DNA from 3 places in the Mesorhizobium sp. M0139 genome. Region 3 is predicted to be linked to each of the others. Evidence: predicted binding sites of a transcription regulator. Region 3 holds the regulator's gene; each other region holds the start of a gene.
The links. The regulator LexA, encoded in region 3, represses DNA repair genes until DNA is damaged. The targets are predictions, from matches to a motif close to TGTTCNNNNTGTGTTCNG.

Region 1 (4,177 bases), on a different contig from region 3:
ACCGGAGGGTTGAACCAGCGGTGGGGCATCAAGCCTCTCGAACGTCAAAGGCGATGAACAGTCCCCAAACGGAGGCTGAATTGACGATCATTTCGACCAACTGGCAGTCAGTCTCACGAAGATCATGGCCGCGCTCGCGCACCGCTGCAATGGTCGCCTTCACGGAAATCATATTGCCCGGTTGAGAACCCAACAGGACCTCGCGGACCAACTCCTTGGCCGTTCGCTGTGCAGGCCGAACAGGTGCTTGAATGTCCATCCCATCCTCCCAGAGAGATAGAACCTCAATCAGCTATTCTGGGGGTCACTCTCCGAAAAATGCAAGTGCCGGAAACGTACAAAGCAGGTTGCCGCAAACACCGCATTTCGGAACGGGAGCCGCCCTTTGCCCATTTATTGGTGGAATCAATTTGCACGAGGCATGTGAATACAAATCCAAGGAATTTACGCCGTGCTCGCCACGGCAAGGATGGACAGAGCGGAGGAGTTCTATACCCGGCTTTTCGAGCGGAGGCCTGATGATCGTCCCATGGACGGGTTGATGCATGGCGCAACGTCGCAGGCGCGAACTTGCAAATCTTCCATGATAAGGAAAATGCTGGGTCCGGCAGACTGACTATTGTGGTCCCCAAAATGGACAAAGCCCGGAGGTCGCTTGAAGAAAGTGGCGTGATGCTCACACGTGAATCGGAGGGTGATTACGGAAAGATTGCCCAGATCGCAGACCCTGACGGCAATCGTATCACTCTTGCAGAGCCCCCATCGCGGCCTTTCAACACATGAAGGATTCGACCTCCTCTGTTTGGCAAACCAGCTCATCGGGTTACGACGGACGACGCCACTTCTCGCCCGGCCTACGATGGCTAAATCCCTCGAAGGCGCTGATTTGCACCTCACCGTGTCAGCTGCCGACGCGGCCATAAGGAGAGAGGACCCGCCTCCCCAAATTCTCACGGACGAACGCGGATAACCGTCTTTCCTGCACGTCGGTCCGTTGAGTTGAAGGTGCCGATGGCATCATCCAAGCTCGAAACCTTGCCAATGTTCGTCCGCAGTCGTCCATCGCGGATTCGCTGCACTATCTCAGAAAGCTGGGGGCGATCAGCCTCGACGACGAAGTCAACGGTCAGGCCATCGGCAGGTCGAATGTCCGTTGGTCCAACGACTGTGACAAGGATACCTCCGGCCCGGACGAGCGTTGCGGATCGCTTCTGGAAATCGCCGCCGATGACATCGAACACCAGATCGACGCCGCCTACATCTTCAAGCGTGTCTTTTGCGAGGTCGAGGAATTCATTTGCACCGAAGTCGAGCGCTTTCTGGCGGTCGGCGGCCCGCCCGGTGCCGATCACATACGCTCCAGCCTCCCTGGCAAGCTGCGCCACCATCGAACCGACGGCACCGGCAGCGCCATGCGCGAGAACGCTCTGCCCGGCCTTGATGCGGCCATGCTGAAACAGCCCCTGCCAAGCGGTTAGGCCGGAGATCGGCAGGCTAGCGCCCACCGTAAAGTCGACATCGCCGGGCAGCGGCGCGAGGTTACGGGCCTCCATGGCAACATACTCGGCGAGGGTGCCGTCGCGATGCCAGTCCGCGAGGCCGAACACCCGCTGACCGATAGAAAGCCCTGTGGTGCCGTAGCCGAGCGCAGTGACCACACCAGCCAGTTCGTGGCCGAGGATCGAAGAGGTCCGGTCACGGAAGGCTCGGTCGGCCCACGTCGAGGGCCACTCCAGTTCGGTGTTGACGAATCCTGCCGCATGAACCTGTACGACCACGTCGTTAATTGCCGCCCGAGGCTCGGGCAGCTCCACCAGCTTCATCCCGGCCGTTCCTGCAGTCTTGTCCGTCGCTACGATTGCTTTCATGGGGATTGTCTCCTCACCGTTGGGGTAAATTGCGGGCGCGGAGGATCTTTCGATGTCTCGCGCAGAGTTGGCGTCGGTTCATCGTTGGCGACCGCGAGCGGAAGCTAAGCAATCTCGTCGGATTCTTCCAGCACGGGTAAACTTGCAGTCGTGAACACCTATGCCCTCGCAATCTCACACACTTCAAGCATGTGGAACAAAAGCAGATCAAATACGTTGTGCCGTTCCCAACACGGAGAGCGTCATGCAAACTTCACCCCGAGCCAAAAGCGAAACTATCAGCAAGGATCCTGACGAATGGACGACTGGTGACGAGCCAATGACTCCGTCGCAAGCTTCCTACTTGAAAACATTATGTGAGCAGGCGGGCGACGACAGAAGCTACGCCGAAGATCTAAGCAAAGCCGAGGCCTCGAAGCGAATCGACGCGCTAAGGAGTGAGCTCAAGCTCTAAAGGCGCTGGGAGACCTACGACAGGTTGAAGGTCGCCAGTTTCGCGGTATTTGGCCTGTGATCTGGACGGTCCTAATGGTGAAGGTGGTAGAGTTTGCTAACGATCTTCCACTCTCCTGCGATCTTGAGCAGGGAAAGATTGTCGGTGAACCTTGTGGTTCCAAATTCGTCCTCAACCTTCACAGTGGCTGCATCGCCCGTAATGTCGAGCGATGCGACTGTCCAGTTAGGGCTGGTGTTCGGCGGCAAGCCCGCACCCATCACCTCGCCGACATAGGCATCGACACTCAGCCATTCGACCGCGCCCTGGAAAGTTACCGATGATTGATGCGCGTGGGTGGAAGGCTGCCCGCAGCCCTTCTTCGGCACCGGTGGACATGGCCAAAACGTAGCCTTCGATGGTAGCGGTAATAAGACTTTCATCGGTCTGTGACATCGAGGCTTCTCCACGCCAGTGTTTGCAGCGGTCAGAGCATGGAGGGACCGATCCTTGCTGACAACAGGCAAACGGTTTTTCGGACCAGTTGGGTCCGTTTCCTTTGTTGCTTTCGCGGTTACTTCTGACGACGCCTCGCGCCAAAGGCCGCCAGAAAATCAAGTCGAGTTGAGGGTGTGTCGCAAGCTCCCTACTTCCGAAACGAGTCGGCGCCCTGTGGTTTTGAGCGAGTTCACTGTTTCAACCGCCTCGTTCTGTTCAACAACGAGGGCCTTGCGTTGCGGCTGCTTTGATCGAATGCAAGCGTCCGGAGTACGAGTAACCAACTCCCTTGCCGGCGAGTGCAACTTTACCGGCACCGTGGCCTAGCGATGCACGCAAGCCTTCATGTGGGGGAGAGGCCAGCAGTGCTGCAGTGATGCCTTCCCTTCTGCAGCGAAAGCCCCGGCAGGCAAATCAAAGTAGCCAGCTCTTCGAAGCGCTGTCCGACCAGAAGAGGCAGTCTCACTACAAACCCCCGCTTCGACGTTTTCGCGAGCAGCAGAAGTGTCTCGGTCGTTGCTGACAGCCGGAATAGCGGTCGTATCGGTATCCATTCTGGAGCAGATAATAGCAGGCTACACTTATCAGCAAGTGCTTATGAGCAGGCTTTCCGCGTGTAGACAACGAGGCAGCTAGATTGTCTTTATCCACCGTGCCGCACGGTTGGGGAGGCGACCAGAGCCGATGTGAAGGGGACTAGGCAAGCTAATATTCGCTTGCGCTAATTTAAAAGTGCCGTAACGTCATGCTCAGCCCTTTGGGGAGGCGCAACGGTGGGGAGTATGATGAGAGCAGCTGTGTTTTGCGCGGCGATCGTGATCGCTGGGACTGGTGTCGCTGTTGCCAAGGAGAAGAAGGTGGTGGTGAGTGACGCCACGGACCTTTGCTCTACGAAGCACTCTGCCAAGAAGCAGGTGCTCGAGCTGGACTGCAGGCCGACCGGAACCGCCAAATTGCCGGCCGGTGGAACGCCGGAAAAGCCGCGCCTCGGATACGACACCGTGGCTGGTTAAAGGCCTTTAGACACTAGGCGACGGCAACACAGCGCGGCTAAGGGGATTGTGCGCTGGCGGTGAAGCCTTCTTTGTTCTCTCATCGGTGAACATTGTCGCCTGGAAACGCTTCGGACGGTGCACTGCCCCATCAGTGCAACGTTCCCTTCCTTGTTTGCACTAGCCGGCTGCCGAAAGGTGGCCGGCTTTTTTGTATATAAGCGCAACCTGATGTTTGGAGCTTGTTGATTGAAACAGCAGCGAGTGGCCGCTGCTGGCTTAGCGTCCAGGATTGGAATCTGTAAAGGCGAGATCACCAAGGCAGGGATGACCAGACTAAATAACGGTTTCGTCTGTTAGCCGCGACGCCGGGATAATTGAATTCA
Region 2 (4,177 bases), 220 kb from region 3:
GGTGCTTTCCAGCGCCACGACGGGGCGGCCAGCGGCGAGCGCCTCGGCCACGGGCGCGTGGATGTCGATGAAGGGGCGGGCGCTTTGCGGTGTCATGATGGTCTCCGATCCGGAGATCCGCGCGTCCGCTTGGACGTCGCGCTCCGGCAATGGCAATTGGCCGCCCTCATGCCATTTCCTGTGCGTCGGGCACAAGAGCCAGTGCCTCGGTGAAGGTCGCGGCGGTGAAGGCCGGCACGGCATCCGAACTTTCGATGGCGAGCGTCGCCGCGGCAACGCCTTCGCGGAGGGCCTGGCGCAATGCCAGGCCGCGCAGCAGGGCAGCGATGGTGGCGCCGGCCAGCGCGTCGCCGGCGCCGGTGACGTCGGCGACTTTTCTCGGCGCCGGCGGCAGGATAGAGAAGGCGCCGGCTTCGTCGAATCCCAGCACCAGGCCGTCGCCCGCCGTCACCACGCCACTGGTGAGGCCGCTGCAGCGCAGTCCGTCGACGGTCTCGCGCTCGGTGGCATTGGCATCGACGCCGGCCAGCACCATGGCCTCGCGCCGGTTCATGAAGACCTGTGCGAGTTCCTTCAGCACCGGTATCAGCCGCACCACCTTGGCCGGCGAAATGGCGATGGCGAACACCGGCTTGCCGGCGGCGACCCCCACCAGCCGCTCCAGCGCCGTTGATGGCAGATTGGCGTCGCAGAGCACCGCATCGACCTCGGCGACCACCTCGCGCACCTTGGAGCGGCGGATCTGCTTGGGGAACGCCAAATCGTAGAGCGCCATGTCGGCAAAGCCGGTGATCAGCTCGCCATCCCTGTCGATCAGCGCGGTGTAGCTCGGCGTCGTGCGGTCGAGGAAAACCGCCGACAGGTCGGCAATGCCGGAGTCGGCGATGGCGCGCGCAACCGTCTCGGCCGAGGCATCGCCGCCGCGCACCGACAAAAGCGAGGCCGAGACGCCGCGCCGCACCAGGCTGCGCAGCGCGTTGAAGACGCCGCCGCCGACATCCTCGCGCATCGTGCCGGGGTTGGACGCCGCGGGCACGTACGTGCCCGACACCTGGCCGCGGCGATCGATATGGGCGCCGCCCACCGCCAGTATCTTTGCTGATTTCACCATGCCGGCGATATGACCTTTGTTTTTCGAACCGGACAAGCGCTAGGCTGTGCGACGGAGCTTCGCAGGCGAGCCGGCGATTCGGCCGATCGAAACAGCCGGAGCATCTGGCCCAATGGTGGATACATCCGGAAACGAAACCATGAGACAAAAAAAGAACAGATCCGGATAAAGATTGCTTTTCAGATATTTGACCCCTCTTGCCAAACGAGAACAAAAGTAGTACAAAATGGGCAGGGATTACGGATTGTCCGGCCTTCATTGACGACCAAGGGGTGATGTATCATGGCTCAGAATTCTTTGCGGCTTGTAGAGGACAAAGCGGTGGACAAATCAAAGGCTCTGGACGCGGCGCTGTCGCAAATCGAGCGCGCCTTCGGCAAGGGCTCGATCATGCGGCTTGGCGCCAACGAGCAGGTCGTCGAGATCGAAACCGTGCCGACCGGATCGCTGGGCCTCGACATCGCGCTTGGCGTCGGCGGCCTGCCGCGCGGCCGTATCGTCGAGATCTACGGGCCGGAAAGCTCGGGCAAGACGACACTGGCGCTGCACACAGTTGCCGAAGCCCAGAAGAAAGGCGGTATCTGCGCCTTCGTCGATGCCGAGCACGCACTCGATCCGGTCTATGCCCGCAAGCTCGGCGTCGATCTGGAAAACCTCTTGATCTCGCAGCCGGACACCGGCGAGCAGGCGCTGGAAATATGCGACACGCTGGTGCGTTCAGGCGCCATCGACGTGCTGGTCGTCGATTCGGTGGCGGCGCTGACGCCGCGCGCCGAAATCGAAGGCGAGATGGGCGATTCTCTGCCCGGTCTTCAGGCGCGTCTGATGAGCCAGGCGCTGCGCAAGCTGACCGCCTCGATCTCGCGCTCCAACACCATGGTCATCTTCATCAACCAGATCCGCATGAAGATCGGCGTCATGTTCGGTTCGCCCGAAACCACGACCGGCGGCAACGCGCTGAAATTCTACGCTTCGGTGCGCCTCGACATCCGCCGCATCGGCTCGGTCAAGGACCGCGACGAGGTCGTCGGCAACCAGACCCGGGTCAAGGTGGTCAAGAACAAGCTGGCGCCGCCCTTCAAGGTGGTCGAGTTCGACATCATGTATGGCGAGGGCGTCTCCAAGACCGGCGAACTGGTCGATCTCGGCGTCAAGGCCGGCGTGGTCGAGAAGTCCGGCGCCTGGTTCTCCTACAATTCGCAGCGTCTCGGCCAAGGTCGCGAAAACGCCAAACTGTTCCTGCGCGACAATCCCGACACGGCGCGCGAGATCGAACTTGCGCTGCGGCAGAATGCCGGGCTGATCGCCGAGAAATTTCTTGAAAATGGCGGCCCCGAGCGCGGCGAAAGCGACGACGGCTTCGAGGAAGAATCCGGCGCTATGTAGGGCACGGCCATAAATCCGGTCTATTACCCGATGCTTAAGTAACCGAGTTCTTTAGTATTGCGTTTCAAACCGCCGGCCTTCGCGCCGGCGGTTTTCGTTTTTGGGGAGCGTGAAGCCGGCTTGGCAGTTGCCGGGATGGCCCAATTCCGTGTTTCTGGACAGGGTGGGGCGTGCCCGCTAAAAGGCCAAGTCAATCTTCTAAAAAAGCAGAGACCAGTGTCCGCCGGCCGTGCCGGCGGTTTTCGCGAAAAGGCAGCAGTCATGAGTGGCGTGAACGAGATCCGGTCGACATTCCTCGACTATTTCCGCAAGGAGGGCCACGAGGTCGTGGCCTCGAGCCCGCTGGTGCCGCGCAACGACCCGACGCTGATGTTCACCAATGCTGGCATGGTGCAGTTCAAGAACGTCTTCACCGGCCTGGAGAAGCGGTCCTATTCGCGTGCCACCACTGCGCAGAAAAGCGTGCGCGCCGGCGGCAAGCACAACGACCTCGACAATGTCGGCTACACCGCGCGCCATCTGACCTTCTTCGAAATGCTCGGCAATTTCTCCTTCGGCGACTATTTCAAGGAGCGCGCCATCGAACTGGCCTGGAACCTGATCACCAAGGAGTTCGGGCTGAACAAGGACAAGCTGCTGGTCACCGTCTATCACACCGATGACGAGGCGGCCGGCTTCTGGAAGAAGATCGCCGGTTTCTCCGATGACCGCATCATCCGCATCCCGACCTCCGACAATTTCTGGGCTATGGGCGACACCGGACCGTGCGGGCCGTGCTCGGAAATCTTCATCGACCGTGGCGAGCACATCTGGGGCGGCCCTCCCGGCAGCCCGGAGGAGGACGGCGACCGCTTCCTTGAATTCTGGAACCTGGTGTTCATGCAATATGAGCAGGTCACCAAGGATGAGCGCATCGACCTGCCGCGGCCGTCGATCGACACCGGCATGGGCCTGGAGCGCATGGCCTCCATCCTGCAAGGGGTGGAGAGCGTCTTCGAGACCGACCTGTTCCGTCATCTGATCGATGCGGCCTCGTCGGCGCTCGGGCAGGGACCCGACAAGGAGACGGTTGCCTCCTTCCGCGTCATTGCCGATCATCTGCGCTCGTCCTCTTTCCTGGTTGCCGACGGCGTGCTGCCGTCGAACGAAGGCCGCGGCTATGTGCTGCGCCGCATCATGCGCCGCGCCATGCGCCATGCGCAGTTGCTCGGCGCCAAGGAGCCGTTGATGTGGAAGCTGGTGCCGGCGCTAGTGCGTGAGATGGGCCAGGCCTATCCCGAACTGCTGCGCGGCGAACAGCTGATTACCGAGACGCTGAAGCTCGAAGAGACCAGGTTCCGCAAGACGCTGGTGCGCGGCCTCGGCCTGCTCTCGGAGGCGACGGATACGCTGCACGCCGGCGATATGCTGGATGGCGAGACGGCGTTCAAGCTCTATGACACGTACGGCTTCCCGCTCGATCTGACGCAGGACGCACTGCGCCAGCGCAACATCTCGGTCGACCTTGCCGGCTTCACCCATGCGATGGAGCAGCAGAAGGCCGAAGCGCGCAAGCATTGGGCTGGCTCCGGCGACGCGGCCACCGAGACCATCTGGTTTTCTGTACGCGAGAAGGCCGGCGCCACCGAATTCCTCGGCTACGAGACCGAACAGGCGGAAGGCCTCATCCAGGCCCTGGTC
Region 3 (4,177 bases):
GGCCTGCTGCAGTTCGCTGAAGACGACCGCTGACGCGGCGCCCAGGGAATTGCCGTCGAGATAAATCACGCCTTGCGGCAAGACAAAGCGTTCGCGCATGGAGCGCAGCGGATCGGCGGCATCCATTGCTTCGATTGTAGCGAGATCGGGTGTCGTGCTCATGATCCGGCGCCCCTCCATGGACAAACGCGCGCGGCGGAGCCTGCCGCCCAAACATGCCGGCGATCTTGAGTGGTCGCCCTTGAACTGTCAAACATTATATATAATTCACCCATTGAAAGGCTTTGATATATAATGATCCGCCGAGCGTTTATGTCTGATGGATCACGATGCTGGATGACGAGCAGACCTCGAAGACGGAAGCGGCCTATCGCCTGCTCAGGCGCGATATTCTTGCGACCCGGCTGGCGCCTGCCGCGCCGTTGAAGCTGAGCACGCTGCGCAACACCTACGGCATCGGCTGGACGCCGTTGCGCGAGGCGCTGTCGCGGCTGGAGGCGGAACGGCTTGTGACCGCCATCAGCAACCGCGGGTTTGCGGTCGCTCCCGTCTCTCGGGCGGAGCTCGAGGATTTGGCGCGTGCGCGGCTGGTGGTCGAACTGCCCCTGCTGGTGGAATCGATCGAGGAGGGCGACCGTGAGTGGGAAGACGCGGTCGTTGCCGCCCACTATCGTCTCTCACGGTGCGGGTCTGTTCTCGACGATCCATCGGATGATGCGGTCGACGCGTGGTACGAAAAACACGATGCCTTCCATGCGGCGCTGCTCAGTGCCGCGACATCCAGCTGGCTGCTGCGCTTCAATGCGACGATTTCCGACCAATTGCATCGCCATCACCGCTTTCTGGGTCTGGCCCCGACGCTGCGCGCCGCCGCCGGCCGCACGGATGGCCACCGGAAGGCCGTGGCGGCCCTGCGCGACGCCGTGGCGATCGAACACCATACCGCCCTGATGGAAGCGGCCCTCGATCGCGACGTCGAACGTGCGAAAACTCTGATGACCGCTCACATCGGCTACACGCTGCAGGTCTATGCCCAGAGCGAACCCGGCGCGGATGCTGCGCAGCCCCGTCCGAAAAGGAAGCGGCGATCGTAGCCGACGACGCAGGGCACTTTGTCTTCGTTTCACCCCGTTGCTGGCAACTGGGCGCAGGCGGCGCTCGCAGCGCCGAACGTTACGCTGAACAAAACGTCAACACATTCATTAAACTTTAAAAGGTTGCGGAACACAACTGGAACAGATAGTGTTTGTTCTGGGTTTGTTTTTTCTGATTCTGGTTTCAGAACCCTTGGGGGCCGCGATGCTGACGCGCAAACAACATGAGCTTCTGATGTTCATCCATGAACGCCTGAAGGAGAGCGGAATCCCGCCGTCCTTCGACGAGATGAAGGAAGCGCTCGACCTCGCCTCCAAGTCCGGCATCCACCGACTGATCACAGCGCTTGAGGAGCGCGGTTTCATTCGCCGGCTGCCGAACCGGGCGCGCGCGCTGGAAGTGCTGCGGCTGCCCGACTCGATCGCACCAGGCCTCAATGCGGCGAGGAAGTTTTCGCCGAGCGTCATTCAGGGCAGTCTTGGTCAAACCGGCCAAGGGCAAGGCGGCCAAGGACAAGGCGCGTTGGGCCAAGGCGGTCTCGGCCGCCAGATCAAGCCGGGCTCGCCGTCGCGTTCGATGTCGGCCGGCAATGACGATGCCGTTTCCGCGATTTCAATCCCGGTTATGGGACGCATCGCCGCCGGCGTGCCGATCGACGCCATCCAGCATCAGACCCATTCGATCTCGGTGCCGCCCGATATGATCATGGGCGGCGAACACTACGCGCTCGAGGTCAAGGGCGATTCGATGATCGAGGCCGGCATTTTCGATGGCGACACGGTCATCATCCGCAATGCCGACACAGCCAGCCCCGGCGAGATCGTGGTGGCGTTGGTCGACGATGAGGAAGCGACCCTGAAACGCTTCCGCCGCAAGGGCGCCTCGATCGCCCTGGAAGCCGCCAACCCGGCCTACGAGACCCGCATTTTTGGACCGGACAGGGTGAAGGTGCAGGGCAAGCTTGTCGGATTGATCCGGCGCTACTGAGCCGGCTTGGGTTTGTACTTTTCACGCTGGTTGTAAGGCGGCAGGCCGCGCGCTTCGCGGGAGAAGCGGCGTTGCTCGTGCCAGGGGCGATACGGCTTGTCGACGGCGAAGCGGATGGTTGGCGCTGCAGCTGCCGATTGCGGATCGAAGAAGACGGCGGCGCTGCCGTCGCGGGCCAGCTGTTTCTTCGTCACGACCAGCACCAGCGGGTCGCGGCACGGATTGTAGGCGGTGGCGTCATCGATGACGATCAGGCTCGCGAAGGCACAGGCCGGCCGCGCCGTCTTGCGGTCTTTCGCAAGCGCTACAATGGCTCCGGAAGGGTGCCGGGCGATACAGAGATCGCCGGTGCAATAGAAGGGCGAGCCGGGCGGCAGATCGAGCGGATCGAGATCGAACCGCGTATCTGTTGACTCGAAAATCTCAGGTGGGATAATGGTTTCGGCCCGCAGCGCCCGTTTCCAATTGTCCGTGGTGAATTCGTTGGAGCGTTCGCGGTTGAGGGCGAGTTCGCCGCCACCGATCGGCATGGCCACCAGATGCGCATCCTCGGATATGAGCACGTCGGGCGTAAGCACCTGCGGCACCGTCAACAGGCCGGCCAGCGCGAAAGGCACGGCCGCCAACCTGAGCCAGGTGGTGGCCATGGTGGCGATGACGAGGGCGACCGCCACCAACAGCACCGAGCGGATGGAGATCAGCCCGACGGCGTCGACCGGCGAGCGCTCGGAAATCCAGGCCGATATAGCGATCATCGCCATCAGACCCTTGCCCATCACATAGAGGAACGGCCCGTCGGCGCCGAACGGCATCGCCAGTGCGCTGAGCACGGCAAAAGGCATGACGATCAACGAAACAATCGGCATCACGGCCAGATTGGCGATCAGGCTGAGCGGCGACACACGCTGAAAATGCCAGATGGCGAACAGCAAGGTTGCACTGCCGGCGATGATCGAGGTCATGGCGAGGCCGCCCATGGCCAGCGCGAATTTTCGCGACAGGAAGCCGACGAAGGAGCGCTTTGCCGGCGGCGTTCTCACCTTGTCGGCGCGGTAATCGGCCCAGCCGGCATAGGCGCCGACAAGGGCGGCGGTGGCGGCAAACGACATGTGGAAGCTGGGACCGACCACCTCGTGCGGCGACACCAGGATGACGGCAATGGCGGAGATCGCCAGATTGCGCATGGTGAGTGCGGCGCGATCAAACAGCACGGCGACAAGCATGACCGCCAGCATGATGAAGCTGCGCTCGGCGGCAACCACGACGCCTGAAATGACGAGATAGGCGGCGATGGAGACGAGTGCTGCCACTGCTGCATATTTCTTGACTGGGCGGCGCGAAGAGAAATCGGGAAACAGCGCAAAGGCGCCACGCAGCAACGCCATGATGGTGCCGGCAACCAGCGCCATGTGCAGGCCGGAGATGGAGATGATGTGGTAGATGCCGGTGCGCCGCATCGCTTCGTTGACCTCGTCCGGGATGCCGGCGCGCACCCCGACAATCAACGCCGCGGCAATCTCGCCTTCGGCGCCGCCGATTTTGCCCCTGATATGGTCGGCAATGTTTTCGCGCGCGTTCTCGATTGCCGAGGAGAGCCGCGCGGTCAGCGGCGGCGGTCCCTGCGTAGCAATGGTTTTCGGATTGCCGAGAAAGAAGCCGCTGCCGCCGATACCGGTGAAATAGCTGTCGAAGGAGAAATCGTAGCTCTCCGGCCGCACCGGACCGGTCGGCGGCAACAGCCTGGCATAGCCGGTGATCAGGGAGCCGGCGGTCATATCGGCGGGAACGGTCCGCGCCGAGAGCCTGACCCGCTCCGGGGCGTAGCGCAGCTCGGGGTAAGCGGTCGAAACCACATCGAGCGTCAGCCTGATGCGGCCGCTTTCCATCTGTTCGAGACTGACGACGCGGCCGGTCAGCCGTGTCTGGATCTCGGAGCCGAGCATCTGCGTTCCGGCGCGCCAGGTCTCGACCTTGGCGGCGACGACGCCGAGCGCGCACAGCATCGCGGCCATGCAGAACAGATGCGTCCTCGGCCGCGATCGCGTGGCGACAGCGCAACATGTCGCCAGCACCACAATGGCGATTGGCTGCGCAA

Region 1: a site for LexA is predicted at 2,061-2,078, ahead of NKJ58_RS28120 (DUF3072 domain-containing protein). Genes of this name have one in related genera too.
Region 2: a site for LexA is predicted at 1,318-1,335, ahead of recA (recombinase RecA). Genes of this name have one in related genera too.

Annotation. Positions count from the first base shown of each region.
Region 1 covers NZ_JAMYTN010000022.1:66,102-70,278, reverse strand. Annotated here, with positions in the region: gene NKJ58_RS28135 (DUF982 domain-containing protein) at 1-29, opposite strand, end outside; gene NKJ58_RS28130 (hypothetical protein) at 29-259, opposite strand; gene NKJ58_RS28125 (NADP-dependent oxidoreductase) at 951-1,868, opposite strand; gene NKJ58_RS28120 (DUF3072 domain-containing protein) at 2,113-2,322, shown strand; gene NKJ58_RS28115 (nuclear transport factor 2 family protein) at 2,394-2,582, opposite strand; gene NKJ58_RS28110 (hypothetical protein) at 2,548-2,700, opposite strand; gene NKJ58_RS28105 (hypothetical protein) at 3,582-3,812, shown strand.
Region 2 covers NZ_JAMYTN010000002.1:238,132-242,308, reverse strand. Annotated here, with positions in the region: gene NKJ58_RS03685 (pseudouridine-5'-phosphate glycosidase) at 1-96, opposite strand, end outside; gene NKJ58_RS03680 (carbohydrate kinase family protein) at 167-1,111, opposite strand; gene recA (recombinase RecA) at 1,394-2,497, shown strand; gene alaS (alanine--tRNA ligase) at 2,759-4,177, shown strand, end outside.
Region 3 covers NZ_JAMYTN010000002.1:15,505-19,681, forward strand. Annotated here, with positions in the region: gene kynU (kynureninase) at 1-162, opposite strand, end outside; gene NKJ58_RS02515 (GntR family transcriptional regulator) at 330-1,094, shown strand; gene lexA (transcriptional repressor LexA) at 1,300-2,082, shown strand; gene NKJ58_RS02525 (ComEC/Rec2 family competence protein) at 2,076-4,177, opposite strand, start outside.